2 regions of the Sporosarcina sp. QA0331 genome follow, and region 2 is predicted to be linked to the other one. Evidence: a T-box and tRNA genes for the amino acid it is inferred to sense, from the RefSeq annotation. Region 2 holds a T-box; the other holds one or more tRNA genes.
The links. A T-box is a leader RNA that pairs with one kind of tRNA and senses whether it is charged. The one in region 2 lies ahead of metG (methionine--tRNA ligase), so its partner is inferred to be a tRNA-Met.
Positions count from the first base shown of each region.

Region 1: it encodes a tRNA-Met, which carries the amino acid that the T-box ahead of metG (methionine--tRNA ligase) is inferred to sense. The anticodon was not compared.

Region 1 covers NZ_CM147850.1:4,094,509-4,113,064, reverse strand. The annotation lists gene hpt (hypoxanthine phosphoribosyltransferase) at 1-78, opposite strand, end outside; gene tilS (tRNA lysidine(34) synthetase TilS) at 107-1,492, opposite strand; gene AC0L13_RS20880 (SpoIIE family protein phosphatase) at 1,535-3,946, opposite strand; tRNA gene AC0L13_RS20875 (tRNA-Met) at 4,142-4,215, shown strand; gene AC0L13_RS20870 (DinB family protein) at 4,541-4,984, opposite strand; gene AC0L13_RS20865 (S1 domain-containing RNA-binding protein) at 5,301-5,720, opposite strand; gene AC0L13_RS20860 (FtsB family cell division protein) at 5,846-6,262, opposite strand; gene yabQ (spore cortex biosynthesis protein YabQ) at 6,318-6,785, opposite strand; gene yabP (sporulation protein YabP) at 6,782-7,078, opposite strand; gene AC0L13_RS20845 (RNA-binding S4 domain-containing protein) at 7,164-7,454, opposite strand; gene yabN (bifunctional methyltransferase/pyrophosphohydrolase YabN) at 7,451-8,908, opposite strand; gene AC0L13_RS20835 (putative polysaccharide biosynthesis protein) at 8,913-10,505, opposite strand; gene AC0L13_RS20830 (iron ABC transporter permease) at 10,711-12,636, opposite strand; gene AC0L13_RS20825 (ABC transporter substrate-binding protein) at 12,675-13,658, opposite strand; gene AC0L13_RS20820 (ABC transporter ATP-binding protein) at 13,839-14,663, shown strand; gene AC0L13_RS20815 (hypothetical protein) at 14,656-15,348, shown strand; gene AC0L13_RS20810 (hypothetical protein) at 15,422-15,688, opposite strand; gene AC0L13_RS20805 (hypothetical protein) at 15,729-16,913, opposite strand; gene AC0L13_RS20800 (sigma-70 family RNA polymerase sigma factor) at 16,906-17,424, opposite strand; gene AC0L13_RS20795 (sigma-70 family RNA polymerase sigma factor) at 17,622-18,164, shown strand; gene AC0L13_RS20790 (DUF4179 domain-containing protein) at 18,139-18,556, shown strand, end outside.
Region 2 covers NZ_CM147850.1:165,527-177,531, forward strand. The annotation lists gene AC0L13_RS00895 (YhgE/Pip domain-containing protein) at 1-1,843, shown strand, start outside; gene AC0L13_RS00900 (hypothetical protein) at 1,952-2,953, shown strand; gene AC0L13_RS00905 (SRPBCC family protein) at 2,971-3,384, shown strand; gene AC0L13_RS00910 (DMT family transporter) at 3,456-4,334, shown strand; gene AC0L13_RS00915 (lysostaphin resistance A-like protein) at 4,502-5,392, opposite strand; gene AC0L13_RS00920 (hypothetical protein) at 5,423-5,983, opposite strand; gene AC0L13_RS00925 (hypothetical protein) at 5,976-6,833, opposite strand; gene AC0L13_RS00930 (sigma-70 family RNA polymerase sigma factor) at 7,340-7,897, shown strand; gene AC0L13_RS00935 (hypothetical protein) at 7,854-8,543, shown strand; gene metG (methionine--tRNA ligase) at 8,614-10,251, opposite strand; T-box leader at 10,305-10,564, opposite strand; gene AC0L13_RS00945 (hypothetical protein) at 10,618-10,797, opposite strand; gene metE (5-methyltetrahydropteroyltriglutamate--homocysteine S-methyltransferase) at 10,891-12,005, opposite strand, start outside.

The DNA.
Region 1 (18,556 bases), 220 kb from region 2:
GACAGCACCAAGCTCCGCAATTTTCTCCTGGATCTGTTCTTCTGTGATGAGCACTTCTTCAATATCGTTTTGCAACATCGAGTTCCCTCTCTTTTCCGTTAAAATTTTACTTTACTTTCATTTTGAATATGTACTTTTCCCGTTCTGTTTTCCGATTCTTGAACTGGATGCCATATCGTACGCCAGGAATGGCGCAAATTTCATCGTGTGCAGTTGTGACAATCGGCAGTTTTCGCCGTTTTTCGGCGCCGATTTTTTCGTCAATGAACAATCTGGACAAACGCTTCGGTTGTGTCATACCCGGAAGCAATATGCGATCCCCGTCTTTTCTGCCCCTCACATAAAGCGGCAACTCGGATTCAGGAAAATCGAAATACATCGATTCGGCAGCTTCCACGTCACAGGCGTCCACATCGTTCCAATACAACAGCACATCTCCCCAACTTATCCATTCACCTTTTTGCAGCATTTGAATCGAATTTCCCGAAGCTTCCACATTTTTCACAATCGAAACCGTACCGTATTCTCTTACAAATCGGTATCCTTTTGGAAGGTCAATCGTCATGTTTCCGGCACTTGTGGAAAGATGGTGATGCAATTGATTCAAAAGTGCCGTGTTATATTCTACCTGCGTGGTTTCCCCATGGTAAAGATAATTCAATAGTAGTGGAATGAAGCGCTTTTGTAAAGCAGTGTGCATGGATTTGAACAGATCGGAGGGAAAGGTCGGAAGTCCATCTTTGGTGAACGTCACAATGGATGCAAAACGCTCTTTCGCCAAGCTGTTCAACAGCATTTCATCCTCCTGCAAGCTTGTTGTCATTTTAACGACATTCAGTGCTGCAGAAGGATTTTCAGACAAAATGGCCGGCGCTACACGATGGCGAAGCCGGTTCCGTAAATAGGCGTCACTTTCATTGCTTGGGTCTTCCCTAAATTGCTCTCCATGTTGCTCTACATACATTCGAAGCTCTTCCTTCATTGCAGGAAGAAACGGTCTAATAACGTTCCCTCCATCGACTCTTCGGCTCACCTGGATGCCGAGAGGGGCGCTTCCCTTGGACAATTGCATTAGCACTGTCTCCAACTGGTCCTCGGCATGATGGGCGGTTGCCAGTACATCATAGCACTCCGCCATCATCACATTTTTAAAAAATTCATATCTTCCAGCCCTGCAGACGTCCTGCACATTTCCGCCTTCCTCATTCAAGATGGAGGGTACAGGCACATTCCCTCCGAAAAAAGGAATCCCAAGCTTATCACAAATTCCCTTCACAAACTTGCCGTCATCTGCTGACTCTTTCCCGCGAAGCATATGATCGACATGGACAGCAGCCACTTCAATCCCCAATTTTTCGCGGAATAAAGCCATGAAAAGCAATAGTGCAACAGAATCTACTCCTCCCGAGCAAGCAATAAGAACTCTTCGGCCAGGTGACAGCAAACTCTCTTTATGAATGAAATCAATGATTTTCCTTTCAAACGCCTGCATATTCCGACCCTCCATGATGTTGAACTTTTGTCTCCCCCTATTCTACCCCATAACTTTTTCCCGGGAAATAAATCGATTTGTAGGCTTTATTGTCGTCCACTTCGGTAAAACATGTTCTACTTTCATTGCCAATACTGTTCTGTCATCCGCTACAACGCCAAATCTCCTCTCCATTTCAGACATAATGCGGTCTGCTAGCGGCTCACAAGCCAGATGCTCATACTTTTCCAATATTCCATAGATCGCATCTTCCTGCTTTTCCATCGAAACCGATCCATTGAACACGCCATCCGTCAGCATGACGATAATATCGCCTGATTTTAACTCTTCATTTGTCGCTTCCACGGAAAATGACGGAAGGAATCCGACAGGTACCGATTTACTGTCAAGCCGGAGGAAATCTTGGCCACGCTTAATATACGTACTCATCGACCCCGCTTTCCAAGACCATAGCCGTCCATCCTGTAAGTCGATCAACGCCAAATCCAACGTCGCATACATATCATCAAGCCCATTCAACGACATCATATAATGCAATGTGTGCATCGCCGTTTCCGGATCCATTTTCCGGTCCAAGCATTCTCGCATGAGGCGGATCACTTTCCGGCTTTCCCGATATGCGTTCATATCATGCCCCATGCCGTCCGACAGTAGAACAGCGGTGAGACCATCGTGGATTGGGAACACTTCATAAGCATCTCCAGCATGGAATGTCCCTCCGCCAGCAGTCGCCATAACTCCATATTCCAAAGAAAAACGGACAGCTGAGCAAAGCACGATTTGAATATGCGGGAAAGGATCTTGCAGCACGACAGTCTTCTCCACTTTAAACGGTTCACGATAGACTTCCTCTAAAAGCGGCAAGATGAGACGTTCTGCCACTGTTGTATCTGTTTCGAAATCCGAACGCCTTTCGGGGATTGAAATGACAATTCGATAAGCTCCCTTCTCTTCGGATAAAATATCAATCTGATAATATTCGATTTCCTGTGACTGCAAATGCTTCCCCAATTCCTCCTCTGCAAGATGGTTAACTGACAAATCGCCCTTAATATCATTCATGATTTTCTCTAAATGATTGCTCATATCCCTCAATTGCAACGCTAACATTTTCCGCCCATGCTGAAGCTGCCCCATTAGAAGATGGTTGGAAGCCGATTCCTCCAGTTCGGTGATCAAACCCGCAGAGCGGACGCATTTATATTTAATCCTCTCTTCGACGCGGTGGCGTGCCGCTTTCTTAGTCGCGGAATAGGTCCCTTCCCACTCATAAAGCAGACGAGCCATCCCTTCCTCATTTCCCTCCCAGCATTTCGAATATCTAAAACAGGACTGACAGATCGACGGGATGTTCTGTGCAGCATGTCCGTCATCCGAAGAGAAACGATCATTAACAAGATTGGACATAAATTCGGCAAACTGCTGAAAATCGGATAATTGCTCATCTAGACGATCGGTCAGCCATTGTTGCCGCTTCACTGAAATATCCTGCTGACCGCTAGGTGTAATCATTCGACTAAGCGGCTCCACTTTTTTTGTCGGAATGAAGAAAAATAAAAGTGTAGCTAATCCAATCGTAAAGAAATGGGAATTATCAAGCGGCAATGTAAAATCATATAACAGGAAGAAAACGGATACTGCAAAGCCGCCTGTTGCAATGCCCAATTTCCCGAGCCGGCGTAAAGCACCCGCAAAAAAACCGGTCATTCCATACACAGCCATCATGCCGGTAAATGATAATTCCGCAATTCCAGCAATCGCCGCAATCATCATTGCAATCGATGTGGAAAAAGGAAGACCGCCGGCAAGTGCCGCGAGCAAAATGGTTAGATGCAAAAGTAACCCTGAAATCGATATGGGGCCGACCATAAGATTGCCCATTCCCGTCGTCGCCATAATCCCTACAATGCATACCGCCCCAAGGCGTTCCGGCGACCACTGGCCGAAAAAGATGCGCTCCCGGTGAGGGAAAGCGACGAACAGGAAAAACGTCATGAACAGCGCCAACACTGCTTCGAAGCCAATCGTCAACTGCACGTCGACCGGCGTATGTCCACTATTCATAACAAACTGCCAAAGAAACTGAATTACAATAATCGTCCCTGCAACTGTTAATGGAATGGACTTCCGCATAAAAGGATGCTTGCTCACTACATTGAACAACAGCAATTGCATAAGATGGATCACTGCTTGTCCCACCCCTAGGAAAGCCCCTCCTGCAATTCCCCCGATAAATACATAAATGAGATGATTCCTAAAGCGGATCTGCGCTAACGCCCAAATTGGCAAGAAAAAAGGAACTGCGGCGTCAAACAGAACAGCTTGCGACAAGAAAAATGTACTCAGTAAAAAGAACACTGCCATCAATACATACATCTTCCGCTTTCCCACCGTATCGAACACCTGACGAATCTGCTGGCCCACCGGTCTTTCAAGATTGCCTATCATCTTCATCTCCACATTCCCCCTATGTCTACTTGTCCCTGAGTATACATAGGCCAAGCCAAAGAATTTGTCTGTTCCTGGCAAGCGGCACAAAAAAACTTTCGACTCGTTCCGAAGTCTTTTTCTATTTTCCAACGAAAGGTTGACAGACACCGTCGACCCATGTATTATGATTATTGTCGTTCAGAAACAATTGAACAACATGGCGGCGTAGCTCAGCTGGCTAGAGCGTACGGTTCATACCCGTAAGGTCGTGGGTTCGACCCCCTCCGCCGCTATAATGAAATGCGTAGGCGGCCTGCTTAGATGCGACAGGCATAAGAAAATCCGGCGTGTGGCGCTTTTTGCCACTTAGCCGGGTTTTCTTATGACCCCGAGCATCTGACCGCCGGAGCTAGACAATAACTCAAAAAAGCGTCCAGTCTCATGACTGGACGCTTTTTTTATAGTAGAAGCGCATAAATCACTGGATTTACGCATAAAACGAAAAAACTACGCATAACTTCATCCAAAAACGCATAAACTCCTGCAATCACTCATAAATCCTCGCAGACGCGCATAAACTCTACCAATCACGCATAACTCAATAACGTACTTCCAAACTTATCGAATCGACTCGATTTGTTCCTTATGATGCGAATCATGCCAAACAAAATCCGAGAAATATTCCTTTAATGTCAGAACGTGTTCCCCGATGTTGAACGGCTTCGTCCATTCCACTTCATCCAAACCTTCAAGCCATTCTACAATTTGTTGACGATGCTGTTTCGCCAATGCGATCACTTCGTCAAAGGAGTATTCTTTTGAAAGTTTTGCAGCCCTGTCATTAAATGGCCCCCACTCCACATTCTCAAGCTTCTCTGATTCTTTCATTCGCTGAAGCCGATTCTCCAAAGTGAACCTGTCCCATTCCGCCATATGCATAAGAATCTCTTTCGGCGACCATTTCCCTTCCTGATAAGGCGTATTCGCCTGTTGTTCAGTCAATGAGTGCAATGAATCCGCCCATTCCAAATACTTTCGTAGATTGCTCATAATTTCGTTCATTCCAATTCAGCCCCCTTTTTCATTATGCATTATTCGGCAGCTGTAGATTGAAATCCTTGTGAAATTTGTAGAAGTTTTTATGCGTGAATAAATTCAGTTATGAGCCTTTCAATGGAGTTATGCGCGTTTACCAACATTTATGCGCAACTGGAGCAACTTATGCGCATTTTACGAGATTTATGCGTTTATAAATCAATTTATGCGTACTTTATCGCACTATTGCATTCCGTCCACAAAAAAACGATCTGGCATCTTAAATAGATGCCAGATCGCTTATAACAGATTCACATTTCCACTAATTGAAACAGCCAGCAAGTTACCCTCTTCTTGCGCCACGGCCACCGCGTTTAGATTCTGTTGCTCTTTTCAAAGTTGAAAGGCGTTCTTCACTGTCTTTCATGAATTTCGCCATCTTTTGCTCAAAATTCTCTGGACGGTCATTATGGCTAGGACGGCCACCGCTGTGACGAGGACGTTGAGGGCGTTGAGGACGTTCAGCTTCCGGTTTCGCTTTTCTAATCGATAACCCGATTTTTCCGTCAGTGCCGACATTCATCACTTTCACTTCAACCATATCGCCTACTTTTAGGTGGTCATTGATATCCTTAACATAATTGTCCGCTACTTCACTAATATGGACCAGACCAGTTGAACCGTTCGGCAGTTCGACGAACGCACCGAAGTTTGTGATCCCTGTAACTTTCCCCTGTAACTTGCTGCCTACTTCAATTGACATAAAAAAAATGCTCCTCCTTAAGATTTAAACGGCCCTTTTCAGAAGCCTTTTTACCATATGGCGAGTCCTGCAAGTGCAAGATCCTTACTTTCATTATAGCCAACAAAAAAAGAGTGTCAATAAGACTACTCTTTTCCGTCATCTTTTTCGCCTTTTTTCTTCTTGTTTTCAGGAACTGTAAAGATGATTTCATTTTTATCTGATAAGAAATATTCTTTCCGTGCAAGCTTGGCAATATAGTCATCATCGTCTAATTTCACAAGCTGTTTTTTCAGAAGATCTTGTTCTTCCTTCACTTCTTCCAACTTGGCGAGCGTTTCAACTTTTTGCTGTTCCTTTTCCTGCAGCGTCTGCTGTTGCTGAATATACATATTCGTCAATCCGCCGAGCACTACGATGGCGATCAATGCATAGAGGAACATTTTTCGTTGGAGCCGCTTTTTCTGCTTGTTTCTCCAAATTTCTTTTTTACGCAACGAGCGGATATATTCAGTTTCAATCGATGCAACGGTCGTGGATGATTTCCTTTTCCTTTGCTCCATGTCCTGCACTCCCTCTCATCACTTTACGAAATCCGATAAGTCTAGTAATTATACATCATTTCTCATCGGATTTAAAGAGAGATTCAGAGACTTTATTATAAAGATAGATAAATGGAGAAAGGAGAGTTCGCACAATTTTGACAAGCAGCTTGAACACTTGGCTAATAATTTTTGCCACGAAACTGATGATGAACCATATCGGTTTAATGATCAACATATTCAGGATTCTTCCAAGAAACCTGAAAGGCCGATGGAAAACCGATGCGTAGAGAAGCAAGCCGCAAATTTGTGCGACCGGATCGTACATCCTCCAAGCCCCATCCCGGACAATGAAAAGAACGTAGAACGATGCGCATCCGATCAGAATCCATCCGATTACTTCCAAAGGGACCGAGTACTTCCGGATGATCGATCTCTTGCCGGTCGCATCTACGCCCGTTCCGATCAAGTCCATGAAAACCCCGGCCCCGATGCCTGTCCCAATCATTGCAAGAAGACTAAGAAACTGGACGGAGAGGCTCATCCAAATAATTTATGGAGGAAACCACGCGAACTTGCATCTTCTTCGTCATATTGCATCGTGCTAATCGTGCCTTCTAAAGTAAGAAGCCCTTTATCTACATCCAAATGGACGATACGCAGCTCCTCCCCACGAATTACTAGTACTCCTTGTGATGTCCGGACGATGAACTCCTCTTGGTCGAACCGGTCGATCGTTTTTACAGATGTAAGATCCATTCTTTTTCGGTTCCTCATCGTGACGACATGATCGCCCGATGGGATTGCGTATGTTGGGTTATCCGTCTGGATTTGCATACTATTCCTCCCTTTGCTTGTACGTTCACTGCCATCTTATGCGGGCGCATAAAAAAACATGACAGGAAAAATTCCTGTCATGCTCTCAATCTTCATCATCAATAAACTCAGGTTCCACCTTGTCCAGCTTCTCTTCTTTCAAGATCGTAAACATCGAAGCCGCATCTTCTTTCTTCGTCGATTCCTTCAGCATCTCGACCTTTGCCGTAACAATTTTTTGGCCAAATCGGATAGCAAGTTCATCGCCCGGTTTTACGACCGACGAGGCTTTCGACACTTTGCCGTTAATCGTAATCCGACCTTGGTCGGCCACTTGTTTCGCCAATGTCCGCCGTTTGATCAGACGTGATACTTTTAAAAATTTATCTAATCTCATTTCTTTTCCCTCCCTTTCGCTTCCTGCCAGAACGAGTCCAATTCGTCGAGTGTATAAGCGGAGAATTCACCTCTCCCATCTATTACACTTTGCTCGACGAACGAAAAGCGCCGTTTGAATTTCTCGTTTGCATGCGCCATCGCTTCCTCTGGTGACAGTTTCAAGAACCTCGACAAGTTGACTAATGTAAATAGGACGTCGCCTAGCTCATCTGTCTGGCTCTGCTTCGTTCCATTCGCCACTTCATCTTTGAATTCCTGCCATTCTTCCTCGAATTTATCGAAAGCGCCTGTTATGTCCGGCCAATCGAACCCGACTTTTGCCGCTTCCTTTTGGTAATTAAACGAAGTAAGCAACGACGAGCTATGACGCGCTTGTCCATCTAAGAGCGACTCGACTTGCGGCTTCTCAGTTTTTTTGATTTCCTGCCAATTTTTCAAAACCTCATCCGAATTTTCTACGTCCCGATCACCGAACACATGCGGATGGCGGCGGATCATCTTATCTCCGACTGCTTGCAAGACGTCTTCCATTGCAAAATAACCGTCGTCCTCGCCGATTTGCGCATGCAAGAATACTTGCAGCAGCACATCTCCCAATTCCTCGATGATGCCTTCATCGTCCTCCTGGTCGATCGCTTCGAGCAACTCATGCGCTTCCTCGATCAAATACCGTTTCAGCGATTCATGAGTTTGCTCGCGGTCCCACGGGCAGCCGTCAGGGGCACGCAATGCAGCGATAATTTCCCGGAATGTCGACCATTCCTTCAGTCGCTCTTCACGCTCCATAACCGGAGGCACGTAAACGGTCGTCAAATTATCGATTTCCGTCTCACGGTCTAACTCGAATAATGGTACAGTCCGAAGCATTTCCAATGAAGAGCCTGCCGCTGTCACAATCGTCACCGGATGGTCGTACGCATACTTCTCCATAAGCGAAAGCTTTACTTCAGAAGCGATAAACGAATCATACACTTGGCCGATCAATACGTGCTGCGTCATCATCACATCATCACGTTTCATATCCGTGCCATCTAGCAGCTGGAACCCCTCGATCGGATCGATCCTAAGCGCTGCAAAAATCGGATCAAGGAAGCTGTTGCCGCCCGCGATTTCAAGCCGTACAATCCCTTCCCGCTCTTTTTCAATCAATAATTGCACCGTACGTTCCGCCACAAGCGGATGCCCTGGCACGACATACGTGACTGCCTTCTCTTTTGCCATCAAGACTACTTTCTCAACAATTTCCTCATACACTAGCTCAAATGAATCGTTTTCAATATAAATATCATCAAAGCTCTCAATTGCCAAGCCTTCCGCCCTTAATTCCACAATAGCTGGATGCTGATCCGTCCTCGCAACGACGAACTCCGCTTCCTTGAGCTTTCGGTACGTACCTAGAGATAGCTGGTCAAGATCTCCGGCACCAAGGCCGATAATCGTAATTGTATTCATCCATTCACCTTCTATTTTTAGTAAGACGTAATTGTACTCGGGCCAACCTTTTTCCGAACGGCAGCAAATACCATTCCTTCTCCGCCATTATACGTGATTTCATGACGACGACTAGGAAAACGCCCGCCCCTAATGCGACAGCTGTTAATGCAGTTAAGGTCGCTCCAATTCGTGACGATACGTTGTCGAATAAAATTTGGTCCGCAGCAAGCATCCATGGGAAAATGACTGCCGCCATCGCTACCGTCGCAAGGAAGACCCAACCGTAAAAACGGGAAGGAGCTAGCCTAATCGACCACACCGATTTGAAATAAAGCAACAGTCCAAACGCAATCGCCGCAAAACCAACATTGCCCGCAATCGCAGCGCCTGTTACATCTAAAACCGGCACTAGTAATTGATTCGAAATTATTTTGACGGCGAGGCCGCCGAGAAGCAGCAACGTCGGGATTTTCACTTTGCCGGCCCCTTGCAATATTGCGGTTAACGGCAAGATGAGCGACAGCCAAAAGATCTGAAATGCAAATATGATCAATGCGGCAGAGCCATCCCGCGTCTCAAACAGCATTTCATTCACATACGGCAACACGAACGCAAGACCGATCGCAGCCGCCCATCCAAATAAAACAGCCGTCCGGAACGTGAGCTGAATGAACGGTTCTGCGCCGCGCCCTTCCTTTTTTGCCGCATGATGCGCAATGAGTGGGACGATTGCAAGAGCCAATGTGGAAGCAATCAAAATTCCCATTTGGACGAGCGGCTGCCCACGGTCATACACACCTTTCAGTTCCATGGCAACATCAGACGTGAACCCTTCCGCAAGTAGAATATTGTAAACGGTAAACGAATCCGCCAGCTGGAATAAAAGTAGGATTAGTGAGCTCGCACTGACGCTTACACTGACGAACGTTAATTCCTTCACGACCCGCCATGTATCGACTTTCAAAAGCGGTCCTTTAAAGGCGTTCCTGTAATAGAGCGCAAGAATCACGACTCCTGCCGTCTCACCAACGACCGCACCCCACATCGCCACTTCACCGGCTGTGTAAAGGGAAGCGCCTGCCCTTACAGCGAGCCATGTGCCTATAAGGATGACCGCCACACGGAATAATTGCTCACCGACATTCGAAACGGCAACAGGCGTCATCTGCCCTTCCGATTGGAATGAACCTTTCAATACCGCAAGCATTGGCATCACAAGCACGATATAAGCGCCTGCACGCAGGAGTGAAACAAGTTCCGGATCTCCCATGGAATGTGCGAAAAACGGAGCAAACGTCATGAGAATGATAAAAAACGATACAGACAATCCGGCCAAATAGAGAAAGGCAACCCGCTTGATCGCTTTCGCCTCGCCATCGCTTGTGCTGCCCGCGAGCAGCTTCGAAACAGCCACTGCAAAGCCGTACGATGTCCATACGATGAAAATGCCGATGAACGGATACACTTGCTGGTAAATGAAAAACCCTTTATCTCCGACAAGGTTTTGGAACGGAATCCGGTATACGGCCGCCAGCAATTTGACGATGATGGCCGATATCGTCAAAATCGACGCACCTTTCATGAATGTTTTCATATTCCAATCCGTCTTGGACATAACTGCGCCTCTTTCGATGTTTACTTTGTTTCTAGTATAGCATTTTCGACAAAATCCGTTCCGCAGAATTGCAAGGCGATTGGACAAGGGCTCATTCTTTCACGATCAAGGTCCATTTATCCCCGGCAAGGCTCCATTCTTCCTCGAAGAATTCTCCATCCAAAAAACAGCCACACGCTCCGATGTAAATGAGCGTGTAGCTGTGTCATTTCATTTTCCTTAATAAATACAATAAATACGGCGTTCCAATCAATGCGACGACGAGACCGCTCGGGATGTCTTTCGGCGCAATCAATATGCGTCCAACAAAATCCGCCGTCACTAAGAGCAAACCGCCCAGCAAGCCCGAAACAATGAGCAGCGGCAAATGACGGAAACCTACTAATCTACGGGCGATATGAGGCGCGACAAGGCCGACAAAGCCGACTGTCCCGACAATCGCGACCCCTGCTGCACTGATCGTCACCCCAACGACAAGCGCCCAGACACGCGTCGATTTGACAGACAAGCCGAGACCCGCTGCCACATCATCCCCGAATGTCAACGCATCCAAGCTGCGTGTTAAATAGACGGCCGGACCAATAAGCAGAACGAAAAACAATAACGAGAGCTGCACATCCTCCCAGCCTTTTCCGTACGTACTTCCCGATAGCCAGACAAGCGCCGCTGCAACCGCCAACTTCGCCTTCACGACAAATACTTGCGTTGCGGCGGATCCAAATGCAGAAATCGCGATACCCATCAAAGCGACGAGCATCGGCTGAAAGTTGTTTTTCCACGCTGTCACCATAATGATGCCAAGAGCAACGGCGGCTCCTACTACCGCGCCAAGCGGCATATACTGAACAGGGATTGCCGGTATTGCAACCAATAGCAGCATTGCCCCTGCTCCACCCATAGAAGTGACGCCCAACACACTTGCATCTGCTAACGGATTTCGCAAGACCCCTTGCAATAAAACACCCGCAAGCGCAAGCAGCACCCCGATAATGAAAGCTGTGAGTACACGCGGCACACGGAAATTCCAGACGACCGGTTTCATCCAATCAAGCGACCAGGCCATCCCGTTATAGGAAAATGCCAATGCAAAGACAGCAACGATCAAAACCGCAACGATCGAAATGACGACCGGCAGTCTAACCGGCTTCAACGTGCCGCCCATTTGGCGATCACCTTTCGTATGCGACTTCGCCGTCTTCCAAGCTAAATAAAGCAGCCAAGGTCCGCCAGCCAATGCTGTCATCGCACCGACAGGCACCTCCTGTCCAGGCTGTATCAGCCGGCCGAGCACGTCCGCCCCGATCATCATGACAGCACCCCATAGGAATGACTGAAGAAAGATTTGCAAATGGCCGCGGACGCCTAACATCCGAACAATATGCGGAGCCATCAAACCGATGAACCCGATCGGACCGACGACACTGACCGTCGTTGCTGCAAGCAAAATCGCAGCTGCCCACGCCATCAATTTAACGAATCGAACATTTTGGCCAAGCGAAGAAGCAACATCCTCGCCTAACGATAAAATATCCATCGGCTTCGCAATCCCTAACGCGGCGATGAACAAAATGAGAATCATCGGGCCCGCAAATGTGACGCCGCTCCAATTCAACTGCACGAGCGTACCTGATCCCCATAAAAAGAGACCGTTCGTCTGATTCTCGAACAGAAGCTGCAATGAGCCTGTCATAGAAGAAAATAGCAAGGAGATAATCATCCCTGTTAAGGCAACGCGGACAGGTTCCATTTGCTTCCCTGCCAGAACGACGACGAGTACGGACGAAAGCACAGCGCCCGCAAGCGCAACGAGAAACGGAAAGTCGCCGAGCAACGATGGAAAGAAAATCATCGAAACGACGACAAAGAAATACGCGCCGGCATTGATGCCTAGTGTGCTTGCAGATGCCAACGGGTTATTCGTCAATGTCTGTAAGATGGCACCTGCCACAGCGAGCGCACCACCCGCTAAAATGCCGATTGCCAAACGCGGAAGCCGGAGGGAAAGCACGATATCCTGAATGCGCCCCTCCACCCAAACTTCCTTCAAAAGCTGGGAAACTGTGTAATCAGCTTGGCCTTGTGTTAAATGGATGAAGGATAAAACGACCAACAGGAAAAGACCGATGATCATAACGAACAACGATCTTTTCCCTGAAGCCTTTCCCGCCATTATTTATTTACCATCGTATCTACGATTTGATTCAACAATGTTTCAGCGGACAGCGGACCTCCATACAACCATGTATCCTCACCGAGGTTAAATAGACGGTCTTCTTTTACGAAATTCAAGTTTTTCCAAACAGCGTTATCTTTCAATTGCTTTTCGTATACATTGTCTTCTTCCTGCACCGTGTACAAATAGTTTGCATCCTCGTATTTCGTCAAACCTTCGACATTGAAAGTGCTTGAGCCAAATACTTCAAATTGATCCGGCACATGAACGTTTTTCAAACCGATCTTCTCAAGGATTTGGGAAGCCATGGAGTTCGGGGTGAAAACTCGAATTTCAGGAGCTTGTGGACCCGTGTAAGCGAGCGTCAAGATGACATCCTTTGTCTTCAGGCCAGCTTTCTCGATTTCAGCTTTTGCTTCTTCGTATTTCTCATCTAAGTGCGCCAACACTTTTTCAGCTTCATCCGTCTTGTCTACGGCCTTCGCGATTTCATTGAAGGTCGTCGTCATTTCTTTGTACAAATCAATGGACTCGTCTTCCGGATATGGATTGAAGATGACTGTCGGAGCGATTTTCTCCAAATCTGCCAGCATGGCATCATGACGGAAACTGACACCGATGATCAAATCCGGCTCAATTGCAGCGATCGCTTCCAAATTCGGCTCTTGCCTTCCACCGACATCAACGACATCATCACTCAATTCCGCGTCGATGTTCACCCAATTATGATATTCCTGGATGTCCGCCATACCCGCAGGCTGTATGCCAAGCGCTAGTAGGTCTTCCGCATACGTCCATTCAAGCACGACGACTTTCTTAGCAGGCTTATCAAGCGTCACTTCACCGTTCGAACCAGTGATCGTTACACTTTCCCCAGTTTCATTGACAGGCCCTTTATCTTCATTCTTCTTCGAAGAGCAGCCAACTAACAGAACTGCACTAAGTACTAACAAAAGTACGGTCTTCATGTATTTATTCATATATTCTCCTCCACACTGATAATCATTATCATTTAGTAGTGTAATCTGTCGGTTAGGTATTTGTAAAGTGATTTCATAGATTAATGATTATCATTCTCAATTGTACGAGAATATGGTATGCTACTTAGTAATAAGAGTCGGCTTTCTTTTGGATTACAAATGAAACGGAGGCATTCTATTATGCACCCTACGATAAATACGAAAAACCTGTCGATCGGCTATGAAGATCACCTTCTTTTTGAGAATTTGAATTTAACGATCCCTCGTGGTGAAATTACGGTATTCGTCGGAAGCAACGGTTGTGGGAAATCCACATTGCTTCGTTCGATCGCTCGTTTGTTGAAGCCTTCGGACGGCTCCGTCTTGCTAGAAGGGAAAGACATCCACTCGATGTCTTCCCGCAATGTTGCTAAGAAAATGGGCATCCTCCCACAAGGTCCCGTATCACCTGAAGGATTGACTGTTCATGACCTTGTTAAACAAGGCCGCTACCCTCATCAATCGTGGCTTTCCCGTTGGACGGAGGAAGATACGAAAAAGGTCGAGGCTGCGATGGAAGCGACAAAAATAAGCGATTTGCGCGACCAGGCAATCGATACATTATCTGGCGGCCAGCGCCAGCGTGCGTGGATTGCCATGACACTTGCGCAAGACACGGACGTCATTCTGTTGGATGAGCCTACGACATATCTTGACATGACGCACCAAATCGAAATTTTAGACCTTTTGTTTGAGTTGAATGAGCAAAAAGGCCGCACGATCGTCATGGTGCTCCATGATCTGAATTTGGCTTCTCGCTATGCCCATAATATTGTCGCCATTAAAGACGGAGGGGTATACGCACAAGGAAGACCAGAAGATATTATTACTTGCGATCTCGTCCGCGCAGTGTTCAGCATGGAATGCCAAGTATCGACGGATCCCCTTTTCGGAACGCCGCATTGTGTTCCTTTCGGCCGTGGACGCTGTGTCGTGCAGCAAGTAAGGAGCAATACAGGTGCCTAAGCCGAACGACGAGCAAATTGCATCATTGGAACGTTTCGGTGTCTTTCTGACCAGGCATCCCGATACATTTACAAACGCCAAAGCGATCTTGTCGGAAACAGTGACCGCTGCATTGTTTTCGGAAATTCGTGCATTAACTGGTGCTCCTACAGATGCCGTGGCGGCTTCCGTTTATATGAGGAGACACGGTTTCTTCCTGACGGGACTGTTCCATATGCTCAGCAAGTTCAATTTGCTTTTTACCGGCAAATTGGAGGATGTCTCTTTATATATCGAAAACGGGACGATCCAGTTTACCATTCTGACAGATTCTTTCGAAGACGTCCTTGACCGGCACGAAGCGCTCCATTACATTCTTGTACAATACGGGCATCCTGTCGTCGAATATATGAGCAAGCGCGCACATGTTTCCAAGCTGATCCTGTGGGAGAATGTTTGGGGCTATGTGCTCTGGATGTATTCCATGCTTCTCAACGAAGACTGCCACACTGCACAAAGCGACCTCGATTTTCTAGTGGAAGATGAAATCTGGAAGCCGCATATGAGGCGCTCACCCTTTAAACAGTATTTGCAGAATGAAGAACCGCTTGAAGCAATGGGAAACTACAAACGAACGACTTGCTGCTTAATGAAGGAACTGCCCGATACTGATAAATGTCCATATTGCCCGTTAAATAGAACATAAAACAGCCTACCACACCGATTTTTCAGGTACGTGAAGGCTGTTTTTTATCCTCTATGTGTATAGATTGATTAAACTAACTGATTGCACTGAGATATAGGTCGAAGGAATCTTCTACTTCCTGTTCTACAAGCGCAATAAAATCGCTGTAATCCTCCGTGATATTCCTTAGGGCTATACCTGTATCAATAAGAGGAAGTACCTCACCCGTCGCCTTTTTACTGAGCTCATCTTGAACTATTGTGTTTCGATAAAATAAACTGTCGACCGCAAGCAACAGAAGTAGGAAGATGACTAACAGCTTTTTTTGTCTATACGACTTCAGAATCTCAAACTTTGGCAACAATGCCCCCCTTACTTATTGTTAGAAGCTAGTTCACGATTTATTGCTGTTCCCAAGGATTCGGAATATCTTTCATCTCTGGATGTTCCCAGAATTCAGGACCAGGATAACCTATATACAAATAAAGGTCGTTGTTAGGAGTTTGTGTTGTTGCTTTTATTACTTGATACGTCTCCTCGGAGTAGATAAAACGATCGCTATCATCTTCATGCGATGAAGAAGCAAATTTAACTCCATCATAATCATTAAATAATTCATCAGCATAACTTTTATCTACTTTTCTCAATATAATTGAATTTACTTTATCGTTATAAAAACCGAAACTTGCAACCTCTCCATAATCTAGGTAGAAATCAGATTCACTTACATCAGCCTGCTCGATTATAAAATTATCACCTAATCGTTCAATTACGTTTGATGGTGAATCACCTATCGTCACGCCAAGTAGATATAAGTAACCTTCTTTTTCAGAGAATGTGGGTTTAGCGAAATCCACTTCCGTGTTGGTTGGAGAAGGGTGTTGATTTTTAAGATTCTGTTGCGTCCTATATAGATACTCTGCTTTTTGTTCCCAGTGATCCGGTCCAGCACGAAATAGGGATAAGTATAGATTCCCATCCATAGACATCGTTGATGCATGCAGTAGTTGAGAAGTCTCCTTGGAGTAGAATAAACGATTATCATTATCAAGATACCAATGAAATACAAATTTAAATCCACCATAGTCATTAAATAATTTGTCAAAGTAATCTTCATCTACATTCATGAATGTGATTGAATCTAATTCATCTTCAATAAAAAAGAACTTCGCCTGTCCCCTATAATTCATTACAACGTCTGCCTCACTGCCGTCCTCTTCACTGTCATCCTTTTGCACGATTGTAAAATTCTCACCAAAGACTTCGATTACTTTTGATTGGGAATCACCTAACGTTATTCCTTCGAGATAAAATACCTCTTGTTCTTCGGAGAATTTAGGTTTTGATAAATCTATGTCTACTTCCGCTGGAGACGGTTGGTCGGCTACAGATGGTTCATTTTCAGTCAATACTTCGGTTAATACAAAAAGCATTGCGCTCATTGTTACTACTGCGGCAATTACTGCATATCTCCAATTATGTTTTGGTCTTTTTGATCTGTTTTGGATCTCATTTTCAACGTTTCGCATAACCCTTTTTTTACTTTCCGTTACATCCTTCACTTCAGTAGGAATGAATTTATCCATTTAACAGTACCTCCCATTCAATTCCTATCAGCTGATTTTTTAACAATTCTCTACCGCGTCGCAAGCGGGTTTTGACTGTACTTTCTGGAATGGCCAAAAGACTTGCAATCGCAGCGATCGTCATTTCGTCAAAATAAAAGTAAATGAGGACCTCGCGTTGTTTCAACGGCAATTGAAGGATTGCTTCTCCAATTAGTGTTTCTTCATCTTTTCTAACCAATTCATCTGATTTCATTACAGTTTCTGTTTGGAATAATTTGTTTTGCAATTGTATCTTTCTATAAGTCCAGCTCTTCAAATAGTCTTTACTTTTATTAATGGTCATTTTCGTTAGGAAGGCCTTTACTTCGCCTCGTTCTTCATAATTGTTGCGACTATCGTAAAACTTTATAAATACTTCCTGTACGATATCTTCTGCTGTTTGGAGATTTTTCACGTAATAATAGGCAAGCCTAATTAAATACTCCGTGTATTGAAACATTAATTCTTTTATTTCATTAGTGCCTATCACAGCTTCAACCCCTTTCCCTATATAGTAAACGATTCTCAAACTGCGGTGGTTTGTTTTTTCGGAATTATATTAAAATTGATTGGCAAGTTGGTTTTTTCATGCTCGGCTCAAACCCCTTCAATCTTTAAAAAGTTGAATCGTTTTCGGTGATAGGATGCTCTAATAGATAGAATGATGAAAGGGGGTGCCGATTGGTCTTGAAAAAGAAATTGGTTGCACGCGCGAAAAAAGGGAATAAACAGGCTTTTGAGACGTTGATGCATGATGAGAAAGAAAAGTTGTATAAGATGGCAGTCATTTATATGAAAAATGAAAATGATGCATTGGAAGTATTTCAGGAGACGGTTCTCAAAGCGTTCACATCCATGCATTCACTAAAGGATGACCGTTATTTTTCCACTTGGATTACAAGGATTCTGATCAACACGGCGCTTCATATGCTGAAGAATAAAAAGAACATTGTGCAGATCCATCAGGGGATGATTGAGGAGACTGGACATGATGGACGTGTAGGAGTCGAAGTACAGATCGATTTAATGGATGCGCTTGAAGACATGGAAGAAAAGTATAAGACAGTTTTGTTATTGCGTTACTACGAGGATTTTACGGTAAAGCAGATTGCGGAATTTTTGGAATGCCCAGAAGGAACGGTGAAGACGAATATCCGCAGGGGGCTTGAACAGTTGAAGTCAAAACTGAAGGGAGTGTATATTGATGAACGACAAAATTTCATCATTTAAGAGGGAAGTCGATGAAATCCAAGTGCCTATTGAAAAGCTGGATGCCATTATAGAAAACGTATTGGATGGGGAGATGCCGAAGCGGAAAGGGACTGTGCGGCGAAGAATGGCAATTGGGACAAGTGCTGCCGTCCTGTCATTAGGCATTTTGGTCGGTTCGACGGCTGTTTCGCCTGCAATGGCCAATTTCGTATCACAAATACCACTCATCGGTTCAATCTTTAGCCAGTCTGATGATAAAGGGTTAGTACAAGTAAGCGAAGCGGGCTTAGCTCAAAAGATTGGTGAGACGAAAACGGTCAACGGAAAATCATTGACGATTGATGAGGTGTTCTATGACGGAACCCGGTTCACTTTTAGCTATTCATTTGCTTCGGATGTCCCGATTACTG
Region 2 (12,005 bases):
TATCCCAAAGGATTTTTCGGAAAAGCTCAGTTCCGTTATTTCCGATCATCCCGAAAAAGCGGAGATCGATTATTATGTGAATGAAAAAATCAATTCGATTGCCCCTAAAATTACTGAAAAAGGTGCAAGCGTCATTGTCGATAAAGTGAGCAGACAATTCATCTCAACGGTGAACGGTGTTATTTTTGACCAGTTTAATCGGCTTGGTATTGAGCTTCAACACGATATGCCGGATGTCAAAAAGTTTGAGAACTATATTTTTGACATGGAAGAGCAACTGCCGCATATACATGATTTGTTGAAAAGCACAAGACGAGACGCAGTGTCAGCACAAGATTTGATTCATAAAGCGCAAAAGAAAATGCCGACAGCAAAACAATCGGTTGCGGACGGATTGACGACGGTGAACCGTGCATTGACCTTTTTGGATAATGCGGAAGCTAGGCTGAATGAAATTGCTCCTAAGGTGAAAAGTGATTTGCAACGAGCGTCTGCGATTTCAAAGGAAACGAACGAGTTTTTAGGAAAAGTGTATAACGTTAAATTGGATTTTACAGAAATTGAGCGTGTGAAAGAGCAGCTTAACGCTAAAATGACAGAGACAATCCAGAATGTTGGATCGGTGGAAGCGGATCTCCGGTGGTTGCAAGATGTAGCAAGCAACGAAGAACAGCCAAGTGCGGAGCAGCAAGAGCGATTGCAAAAGGCAATCGACAAGACGACGGAATTACAAAACTTACTGGAAGAAGCGCAAACGAATGCTAACTCGCTTAATGGATTAGTTGAAGGTAAGCAACAGCAACTGAAACAAACATTGACAAATTTAGAACGGTTATCGGAGAATGCAACCGTTCGGCTGGATCAATTTCTTGATGAATATAAAAATACAATCGAACCGACCGTCATCGCGGAAACAGTACGTGCCAAAAAAACGCTGCAACAGGCTAAATCGTTACTGACGTCAATACAATCGACTGTCCCTGAGGTGGAGCGAATTCTGGCAAGTACCTCTAAGCATATTACTGAGGGAATCGAGCTGTCGGAAAAAGCATTGAACGAGTACCCTTACATCGCGGATAGAGTGGGAAATCTTGCTGACAAAATTCGTACCATTCAAGGTGAAACGGACATCAATGAAATTATCCAATTGCTTCGGAATGATCCGCAAGCGGAGCGCAGCTTTTTTGAGGAACCGATATTGTTAAATGAAAATAAATTATTCCCTATCGAAAATTACGGAACAGGCATGACGCCATTTTACACCGTGCTTGCCATCTGGGTTGGCTGCCTTCTTCTCATCTCCCTTCTTGCTACGGATGTTGAAAATGTGGATGGGATGAGCAGCAGACATATTTACGCAGGGCGCCTTTTTACATTCCTTGCTATCGGTCTGCTCCAAACTCTTATCGTTATAGTCGGCGATCTGATAATCCTTGGTGTTCATGCAAAGGATCCAGTCTGGTTCATCGTTTTCGGTCTTTTCATCAGTACGGTGTTCATGATATTCGTCTACACGCTCGTCTCTTTATTCGGAGATGTCGGAAAGGCGCTTGCAATCATCATGCTCGTTCTGCAAATTGCCGGTTCCGGCGGCACGTATCCAGTTGCGCTCTTGCCACGTTTCTTTCAATGGATCAATCCCGGTCTCCCTTTCACGTATGCGATCGATTTAATGAGAGAAGCAGTCGGCGGCATTGTTTGGCAACGGGTCATCACGAACGTCACATTTCTGCTCATTACAGGAATCATCTTTTTATTAATAGGCATCTTCCTGAAAAAGATTGTGAACCGGAAAACCCATCAATTATTAAGAAAATCACGGGAATCGGGGCTGTTTCATTGAGGGATGGCGTTCACTGCATGAGTTGATTTTTGATTATTGAAACGAATTAGTCGTTAAGAACGTACCAATAGTGGAAGTGTCGTATTGATAAACACAGGGGGATTGGGAATGAGGAAACTCTTGCTAGGAGGCGTGTGCTTGATCGGCATACTAAGCGGCTGCACGGACCAGACAAATGCAGATCAGACTAACGAAATTAATGAACTGAAAAAGCAAATCGAGCAAATCTCATTAGAAAAAGATGCTCTTGTAAATACGTTAGAGGAGGAAAAAAAGGCGCTCGAGCTAGACTTGAATCAACAAGTAAATAATGATTATTCGATGATTATCGCAAAAGATATTGAAAAGTATCCGCAAACTTTATATAAGACAACCGCATTGGACATGGATGGGGATGGCGAAGAGGAAGTAATTGAATTACATGTGAATGCTGGAAAAACGGAAAATGGGGTCTTTACTTGGGACGATGGACAAACCTGGTTGTTAGTAGTAAAAGACGGCGAGAAAACCTACCCGCTTTTTGATGACTTTGTTCAGCTAGGCTCGATTGATTTCAGTACGGCAAGATTTGATGGGAAACCGGGAATTGTGATGATTATGAGGTCGCATTCTGATAGTAAGGTACAGAAATTCACATACGATAAAAATGAAAATGGATATCAGAAAGAGACTTTTTATAAGAAAGAAAATACAAATGATCAGGATAACGAGCCGGCCTCCTATGCCTTTTTCAACGATGCATATAAATTAATGAACATGGCATTTACAACTAAAATGTTGCCGGTTCTAGAAGCTAGTGAGAATAGCCTTCAGGATAATGAGGAGAGAAGGGCAATCATTGAACCGATCTTAGAAGGTGCTTATAATGCTGAGCGATTGCTGGAGATGGCTGCGGAGTTGAATCGGGAGCTGAATGTTTCTTTAGATGGCACGATTGACATGTTGAACCAACTAATTAACAAGCCGCCGACTGCTGAGCAAATGAATCAATTACAATCAATTCATGATGTATTCAAAGATATCGAAACAGAAGATATAATAATGAAGGAGGAGAATCGGATTCATCCTGAGATTCGAGAGAAGTTTCAAAGACTTGATTTCATTCGTTAAAATAAGGAGAGAACCAAATGTCTACAACAGAAATCAGAAAAAACATCGTTATCTATGCACCTATCGAAACAGTATGGCCGTACGTCTCAACAGCTGATGGGATTGGCGCTTGGTTCATGCCGAATGATATGGAACCGGTCGAAGGAAAGGAATTCACTTTGCAAGCAGGTCCATGGGGAGAATCACTATGTAAAGTAACTGAAGTCCAACCGTCAAATCGTCTGTCATTCGACTGGGGAAAGGATTGGCAAGTTCACTTTGAATTGAAGGGGATCGATGACCAAACTGAATTGACCTTCATTCATGCCGGCTGGGAGGATGGCAAGCAAACGGAGTTCGGCGAATCGCATGATGTCGTTCGACCGCGCATGTCCGGAGGCTGGGATGGACTATTGGCGAAGCTGAAAAAAACGATTGAGTCAAACAACTAAATAATTGCGAGAATTCATACACCCTCCTTCAATATCATGATATATTCAATATATTGGGGGAGGGGATTTCTTTGTCACAACGCTTAGCATTCATAGTTGTCCTATTAGGGGCGGTGCTCTGGGGGACGACCGGCACTGCGCAAACTTTCATGCCGCAAACGGTCCATCCATTGGCGGTCGGTGCCTCAAGACTCGCAGTAGGCGGCTTCACATTACTTGTTATCATGCTTCTTCTTCGCAAAATCGATTTTCGGAACTGGCCATGGAAAGCGACAATTCTTTCAGCATTGGCGATGGCGATCTTCCAATACTGCTTTTTTACATCTATTCGGTTGACCGGAATTGCCATCGGAACAGTTGTAGCAATCGGGAGTGCGCCGATGTTCTCAGGTGTCATTGAATGGCTACTATTGAAAAAGCGCCCGTCAAAAGTATGGTTGACGGCAACATCGCTTGCCATTGTCGGATGTATATTATTATTTTCGAATAAAGAGGGACTCGTCGTCAACCCGGTCGGCATCTCGCTATCTTTAATCGCCGGACTTCTATTTGCCTTTTATACATTATTCAACAAAGAAGTATTGGAGAAAGCGGATGCGATTCCTTCAGTCGCTGTCATTTTCTCAGTGAGCGCCATTATGCTCATGCCATTTCTTTTCATTTTTGAAACGGAAGGGTTGCTCACCGTTCCCGGCATCTCGACAATGATTTATCTCGGCATTGCGGCAACAAGCGTGGCGTATATCTTATTTTCAACAGGTCTACGGCATATCCCTTCGTCATCCGCCGTGACACTTTCTTTGGCCGAACCGTTAACCGCCGCTATTTTAAGCGTAATCGTCGTAGGGGAAAGGCTGGATCTTGTTTCATGGAGCGGAATCGCCCTACTATTAGGCGGAATCCTCGTGTTAACGTTCAGCGGGCGAAAAGAAAAGGCTGCCATTCAATAGGCAGCCTTACATCACATTCTAATTACGCATAAATCGTTCCAACTACGCATAAAACGCCGCAAAAGCGCATAAAACGATAAATTCGCTCATAAATCAATAAAACTACGCATAATTTCCTATAATCGCGCATAAATCGCTAAAATCACGCATAACGGACGGTCACAGCATTACTCCGCCTTCAACTTCACATACAGCCTTGTCGCAAAAAAACCTATAATAATTAACAACGACGCCAGTATGCCGCCTTCCAATCCGAACGCTCCACCTGTCAGCCATGCATTCCCATCTTCCACAGACACATTATAAATCCCATGCGGCGCAGTTCCGCTCACTGCAAATCCGAAAACATTCCCTTGAAAGTAATTCCATGTAATATGATAGCCGATCGGCAGCCATAAGCTCTTCGTCGCGTCGAACATATAGGCGAATAAGATACCGACTAATGCGATGTTGACCAATCCTAATACACTGACATTCGGATTCGTTCCGTGTGCCAAACTGAACACGACCGCAGAGACGACATAGACGAGCCATTTCGGATTTCCGCGCTTCTCCATCGTCGACATAACGTACCCTCTGAAAAACATCTCTTCGAAAAAGCCGACGAGAATGAATAAAACAAGAAAGGAAAATGCATACACGGAAAACTCGGGATTCGTGAATGAATTAAGCATTATCACATTACCGGAAGCCAATAGAATAAAGAAAATGATAGCGATGGACACAGCTCCAAGCAAAAGGCCGAAACCTAAATCTTTCAGCGATCCTCTGAAGCCCAACTCTTTCAACGTTCCTTTATTGACAAAACGCCATAACAATACCGTTGCAAGCATTCCGCCAACTGTCCCGCCACCTTGGGTTAATAGAAAAATCCATGGATGTCTGTCGAATGCAGCCATGATATCCATATCGTAATTTCCGTCTTGAAACGGGAAATCGACGATTGCGAGCAAAACTCCTCCAGGCAGCGCAAAAATCTGCTGTGTGATGAACATCGATGCGAACGCCAAAAAGATCAGCCAGCCCGCGCGCACTTGATTTGAATTGTTTTTGAACAAATAATTCCCTCCATTCTACTCAAATATATGCTAAATAGAATAACTGATTCGATGATCTTTAGGTGAAACGCGTCGAATAGCTCCGATCAAAAGTAAAAATAGAACATCCATGATAAGAACGCCAATTACTGAAATTAACGATAAAGCTACCCATCCATCGCCTGCGACATTCATTGAAAACGATAGGAGTGCCAAGGAGAAAAGGTGAATAGAGACATAAAATTTAAGAGTTGTTTTCGTCCGATTTTGCAGCGATTGATTGCCAACCATTTTAACTACATCTATCAATACGTTGAATAAATAATAGGCAATCACTAGTTTAAGTACTGACAAAAGCGTCCCATAGATAGACCACCCGATAGACAGCGTGGTATCGGTTAGGTTCACAAATACAGAAGGCACGGACACAAGCATGCCAATCAATCCGACAATCATTGCCTTTTTTGCTCTAGGAAAAGCATCTACAAGCCTAGTACATCCGGCGAAGATCAAATAATAACCGATAGGGTCCATGAACAGGTCAATCATGACATGGAGTCGGAAGAAGATGAAAAGGTAACCCCAGAACATATAGCGCAACGCTTTATTCACCCGAATCCCTCCCTGTCTTCTCCTCGATGATTCGATTCACGTCGTCCTGTGTTAAATATGGGAAAAGATTGTAGTGAGCATAGTTTGTGAATGGTTTTCCCTGCTCCGTTGTTCCAGATATACGGATGGCGAATTCGAAAGGGTTCACAAAACTTTTTTCTTTAAAATTGACTCTGAATGTCACAGATTTATCCTTCTCTAATTGAATTGGAAGCTTGAGGGAATCCAGCGGTTGCTCCGTTTGTTTACCGCTGATCGTGAAGCTGAACCTGTCTTCAATCGGTTCATTGAAAGGGAAGTCGATCTTCTCGATTGCCGATGGCTCGGTTGCTCGGAATGTATCCCAACTCGAACCGTCATTACTGCTTCCGCTAGATGGCTGCTCTAACGCCCTAGTGTCTTCATTCCAATAGTACCTCTTTGGATGGATGATCACTTCCCCGATGGACGCGGTTGATGATCTTCCGTCTGAATAAAACACTTCCATTTCGTTGAATGATTGTTCCTCTGTATTATCGCTGAACGACCGTAATTTGACTGTTATGCTTCTTAAATCTTGATGATTATACGTGTCAATTGCATAAGGAGCAGCGGTATCCGTATAGAAAAAGTCACGCTGCGGAAAGCCTTCGACATCACCTAATCTTATATAATTGATATAAGAGTGATCGTTTTTATTCGCTATGTAGTAGAAGGTGACATAGTTATGGTCATGTTCATCCGTCGTCGTTTCTATATAATGATCTAGAAAAATGGGCTCATCCAATTGTTTCGAGTGTGCGTATAATGAATTCGCAATCCAACTGATTGCAATAAGTCCGAGTGCCGCCCAGAAATAACGTTCTTTCACAGTCATCCTCCTTCCAACCTTTTCCTTTGTCCGTTTATTGTCTCAAATCAGATGTGGGAATGCACCTGTTAATTTATTTAAAATTGTGGAGGAGGGAAGTTTACCACCGATTCGCACCCCGTCACCACCGAATCAAGAGTTTATCACCACTCAGCTCGTCTTTATTACCGTTCAACCATTAATTAGGAGCCTTTTTATGCATTAATATGTAGTTTTTTATAGTCGTCCATCTGTTTATGATGTTGAAAGAAGTTTATCATCGACTCGCAGCTGGTTATCACCGGCTTGCTCGTGGTTATCACCGACTCTCTTGAATTTATCGCCGATACACTTACCAATCGCCCTCAGATGCCGGAATGATCCCCTCATCCGAAAAATAAATAAAATGATGGGAACACATAAAAGTTTTGTGAATTTTTGTTATCCTGTTATTTAACTAGAATTTTTCAACTATTAATTTCTTAGAGTCGTCTAATAATTGAAGAGCATTGAAGGGGGGGTGACAATTGGATTATAAAAAAGAGACATTGGATGAAATTATGAAGACATATGGTACAAGCGTGTTTAAACTTTGCTATTCATATGTTAAAAATAATCAGATTTCGGAGGAGATTACACAAGAAGTTTTTCTTACTTGTTACATGAAGTTAGATGATTTTAAAGGTGACTCAACATTGAAGACTTGGTTATATCGAATTGCGATCAACAAGTGCAAAGACTATCTTAAAAGTTGGAGTCATAAATACACGATAGTAACTAGTCACCTTAGTATATTTTCTCGTGACGAAGAAATAAATACGCCTGAACGACTAGTAATGTTAAGCGAAGGTAAAAAGCATCTGATAAACAGCATTATGAACCTACCAATCAAATACAGGGAAATACTTTTTTTATATTACTTTGAGGAACTAAATATTAGGGAAATCTCTACGCTGTTGGTCGTTAATGAGAATACATTAAAGTCAAGAATTGTTAAATCGAGAGAACTGTTAAAAAGTAAATTAGAAAAAGGTGATGTGGATGTTAGAAAAGCAATTGATGGAATTGAAAGAGGATATGAATAACTCCGTTTTTAAGGATTTGGTGTTTAGTCAAGAACATAGGAGTGTTGTTTTAAATAAATTAGATGCAAAAAAGAAGAACCTTTTTAATACGAAACTTATCCTTTCATCCACCTTTTCAGTATTAATCTTTTGTGTATTATTGCTATCGACTATACAAATCAAGGATGGAAATTTAATAGGCCGCGATTCTGGCTCACAGTTTTATCCGCTTGAATTAAATGAACAACTATTGATCGATGCAAAGAATGGTATATTTAGTCCCGTTCCTTCTATAACCTACGGTATGACGTTGGATGAAGTTAAAGGATTATTAGGTGAACCTAACACTGTTAAAACACTTAGTGAAATTGATACCGTATTTACGTATGGAGACATCTATTTGCAATTTACTAAAGATGAATTAAAGTTTACTAGTATTAGTAACATCCCTCACATTACGAAGGAAGACATGATAAAGATTTTTGGAAGACCCGATTATGAAGTTTATAATGAAGAGCGGGGTCATGGTATAGTCAGATTCTCAGTCGGAGATTCTTTATACAAAAAGTGGCACTTTAACTGCTTTGTTGATATTCATGATAAAAACACAATAAGCAGTATACAATTCTCTAAAGATATCATTCTGTTTGGACCGCTAGACCAATAAACAAGCTAAGCTACCATGCACAGACACAATCCAACGAACACAAATTGTGACTGTGCATGGCGGCCATGTTTTACAAAGCTTGTTTTTCCAGCCTTTCTACTTCCACATCAATCTGTCCTGTATCAATCCTTTCAAACAGCGGTTTCACACGAGGCAATACCAATTCTCCAAGTTCGATTTCCTTCCATTCGGGTTTTCGCAGTTTAAGCATCGTTTGCACTTCCTCGCTCGAAAACGGTAGGAAAGGGGAGAGGAGCTGGGCTAAGTTTGCGATGATATATACGCATGTCGCCATTGTCCGTTCACATGCCGCTGCATCCTCATTGACCTGAATCCAAGGCTTCTCATCGTCAAAGTATTTATTAGCTCGTCGGATAAAATCGAATATCGTTTCAATCGCTTCTTTAAAATGTCCAGTCTCGATGCGCTCGCCGACAATTCTGTAAAGATCCACAACGGTCTTTTTAATTTCCCCATTAATCTCCGCATCTGGGACAACGCCGTCATACGATTTCTCGATAAACTTCAACGTCCGGTTCACGAAATTCCCGTAAGCGCCCAAAAGTTCGGAGTTATGGCTATAAATGAACTCGCGCCATGAAAAATCAGCATCTCGATTTTCCGGAGCATTCGCAGTCAAAAAATACCGCACCGAATCGGGGTGATAGCGATCCAAAATATCCGGCACCCAAACTGCCCAATTTTGGCTCGTCGACAATTTGCGCTTCTCCAATGTCAAATATTCATTGGAAATGACATGTGACGGCAATGCGTCCTCTTTGCCAATCCCCATAAGAATGGCTGGCCAAATGATCGTATGGAAGGGGATATTGTCTTTGCCGTGCACATAGTAGGAGACCGTATCTTCATTCCAAAACTCTTCAAAATTGGTGCGGTTCAAAGCGGCCCACTCCTGGCTCGCGGAATAATAGCCCGTCACCGCCTCGATCCACACATACACTTTCTTATCCTCATAGCCTCTGACAGGAATGCCGACGCCGTTCGTCAAATCTCTTGAGGCGGCACGGTCACGAAGGCCTTCCCGTAAATAACGCTGAGATTGGTGAATCGCGTTTTCACGCCATCTTCCTTCCGTTTTGGCATCCGCAACATATTTATCAAGTTCCTCTTGAAAAGCACTTAATTTGAAATAAAAATGCTCCGTTTTCCGTACAGTCGGCTCATTTCCACAAAGCTTGCATGTGCGCTCCGTCAAATCAAGCGGATCCAATATGGAACCGCAATTGTCGCATTGATCACCACGCGCTCTGCTTCCGCAATATGGACAAATCCCCTCGACGAATCGGTCGGGAAGAAAACGCTCGTCAAATTCGCAATATGTCTGTTCCACTTCTTTTTTGAAGATAAAACCGCAATCCAATAACGTTAAAAATACATTCCGGACAACTTGGTGGTGAAATCTTCCGTCCGTCCGCGTGTAAATGTCATACGAGAATCCCAATCTTGAAAAACAGACGATAAATTCCGTATGGTAACGGTCAGCAATTTCCTTTACAGACACTCCATCTGTATTCGCCCGGATCGAAATAGGAGTCCCGTTGCAATCACTTCCCGAGGCGTAAAGAACCTTCTCACCTATCAACCGGTAATACCTCGCTAAAATATCTCCCGGCAACAGCGCCGCGATATGCCCAAGATGCAGCGATCCATTCGCATACGGCCAAGCCCCTCCGATAAAAACACTCATGTAATTTCCTCCTCTGAATAAAATAAAAAACCCCGCCCCTATCGATAAAAACCGATAAGGACGGGGTCTATCACCCGTGGTACCACCTTACTTCGCAAGCAGCTCACGCTGAATGCCTCCAAAAGTACGCGCCAAAAAAGCGTTATACTTTGACGTGGATAACAAGCGCCAACTCTCGTCGCATCCTACTAGTCCGAAGACGTTCAGTGCGCGGCTCAAGGATCATGTTCAAAAGATTTGTCCACTTCATTTCCACCGACAGAAGCTCTCTAGGCGACATCCTCTTTTTACTTTTCCCTCTCATTGCCTTTAGTAAGATGTAGTTGAAATGATTATAGTCGTTTGATTCAGAGAAATCAATAGTGTTTACCAATTCGTAGGCGGACGCTTTTGGTCGTTCTTATCTTCATTAGTTTTGTTGTTTTTATTTTTCACATTGTCATTCTTCCCGATGACGCCCATATCATCAGGGCTAATATCGAATCCGTATCCGAATTCCTCACGATCCAACGTATTGCCTTTTTTGATTTTCTTTTCTTTTGTCATGCTAAATTCACCTCCCGATGAATAAAAGCATGTGTTAGTTGACTGGTGATTATGCGTGTAAGGCTATTCTTATGGAATCGGGCAATGTGTTTATCAATGGTCTGCCTGGAGCACTTGAAGCTGTTCCCGTTTTTGCTCTGCAGCTGCAACCATATTGCGCAAGGAGGCGATGGTTTCTTCATGCTTCCTCGTTTTTAAGCCGCAGTCGGGATTTACCCAAAATTGGTCAGGAGATAGCACTTCAAGCCCTTTATCGATAATGGATGCCATTTCATCGGTCGACGGAACGCGTGGGCTATGTATGTCATACACGCCTAAACCGATTCCTTTGTCGTAATGAAACTCATTGAATGCTTGGACAAGTTCGCCGTGGCTTCTTGATGTTTCAATAGAGATGACGTCGGCATCCAAGGCGCTAATAGAGTTGATGAAATCGTTAAAGTCGCAATAGCACATATGCGTATGGATTTGCGTTGTTTCTTCCGCTGCTGCTGTTGTGATACGGAATGCGTTTACGGCCCAATCCAAATAGTCATTCCATCTTTCTTTCTTCAGCGGTAAGCCTTCGCGCAAGGCTGGTTCGTCAACCTGGATCATATGGATGCCGGCAGATTCCAATGCGGAAACTTCTTTCCGAAGGGCGAGTGCCAGTTGGTTTGCTACTTCCTCCAACGAAATATCATCCCGAACGAAAGACCAATTCAAGATCGTCACAGGACCTGTCAGCATGCCTTTCACTGGTTTGTCAGTGAGGGATTGGGCATAGACTGATTCCTCGACAGTCATCGGTTGATTGAAAGCGACGTCCCCGTAAATGACAGGTGGTTTCACACAACGGGAGCCGTATGATACAACCCAAGCTTTTTCGGTAAATGTGAAGCCATCCAATTTTTCTCCGAAATACTCAACCATGTCCGTCCGTTCGAATTCACCGTGAACGAATACATCAAGGCCAATCTCTTCTTGAATATCTATCCAAGATTGAATGTTCTCTTTTATAAACGCCTCATACTGCTCATTCGTAATTTCCCCTTTGCGCCATTTGGTTCTTGTCCTTCTAATTTCCGGCGTTTGCGGGAAACTGCCAATCGTAGTCGTCGGCAGAAGTGGAAGCGAAAAGGCTGATTGCTGAGCTTCCTTACGTTTATTAAAAGGAAGGTTCCGCTCACTGTCTTTGCTGGAAATTTTGCTGACAGCCGCTTTGACGT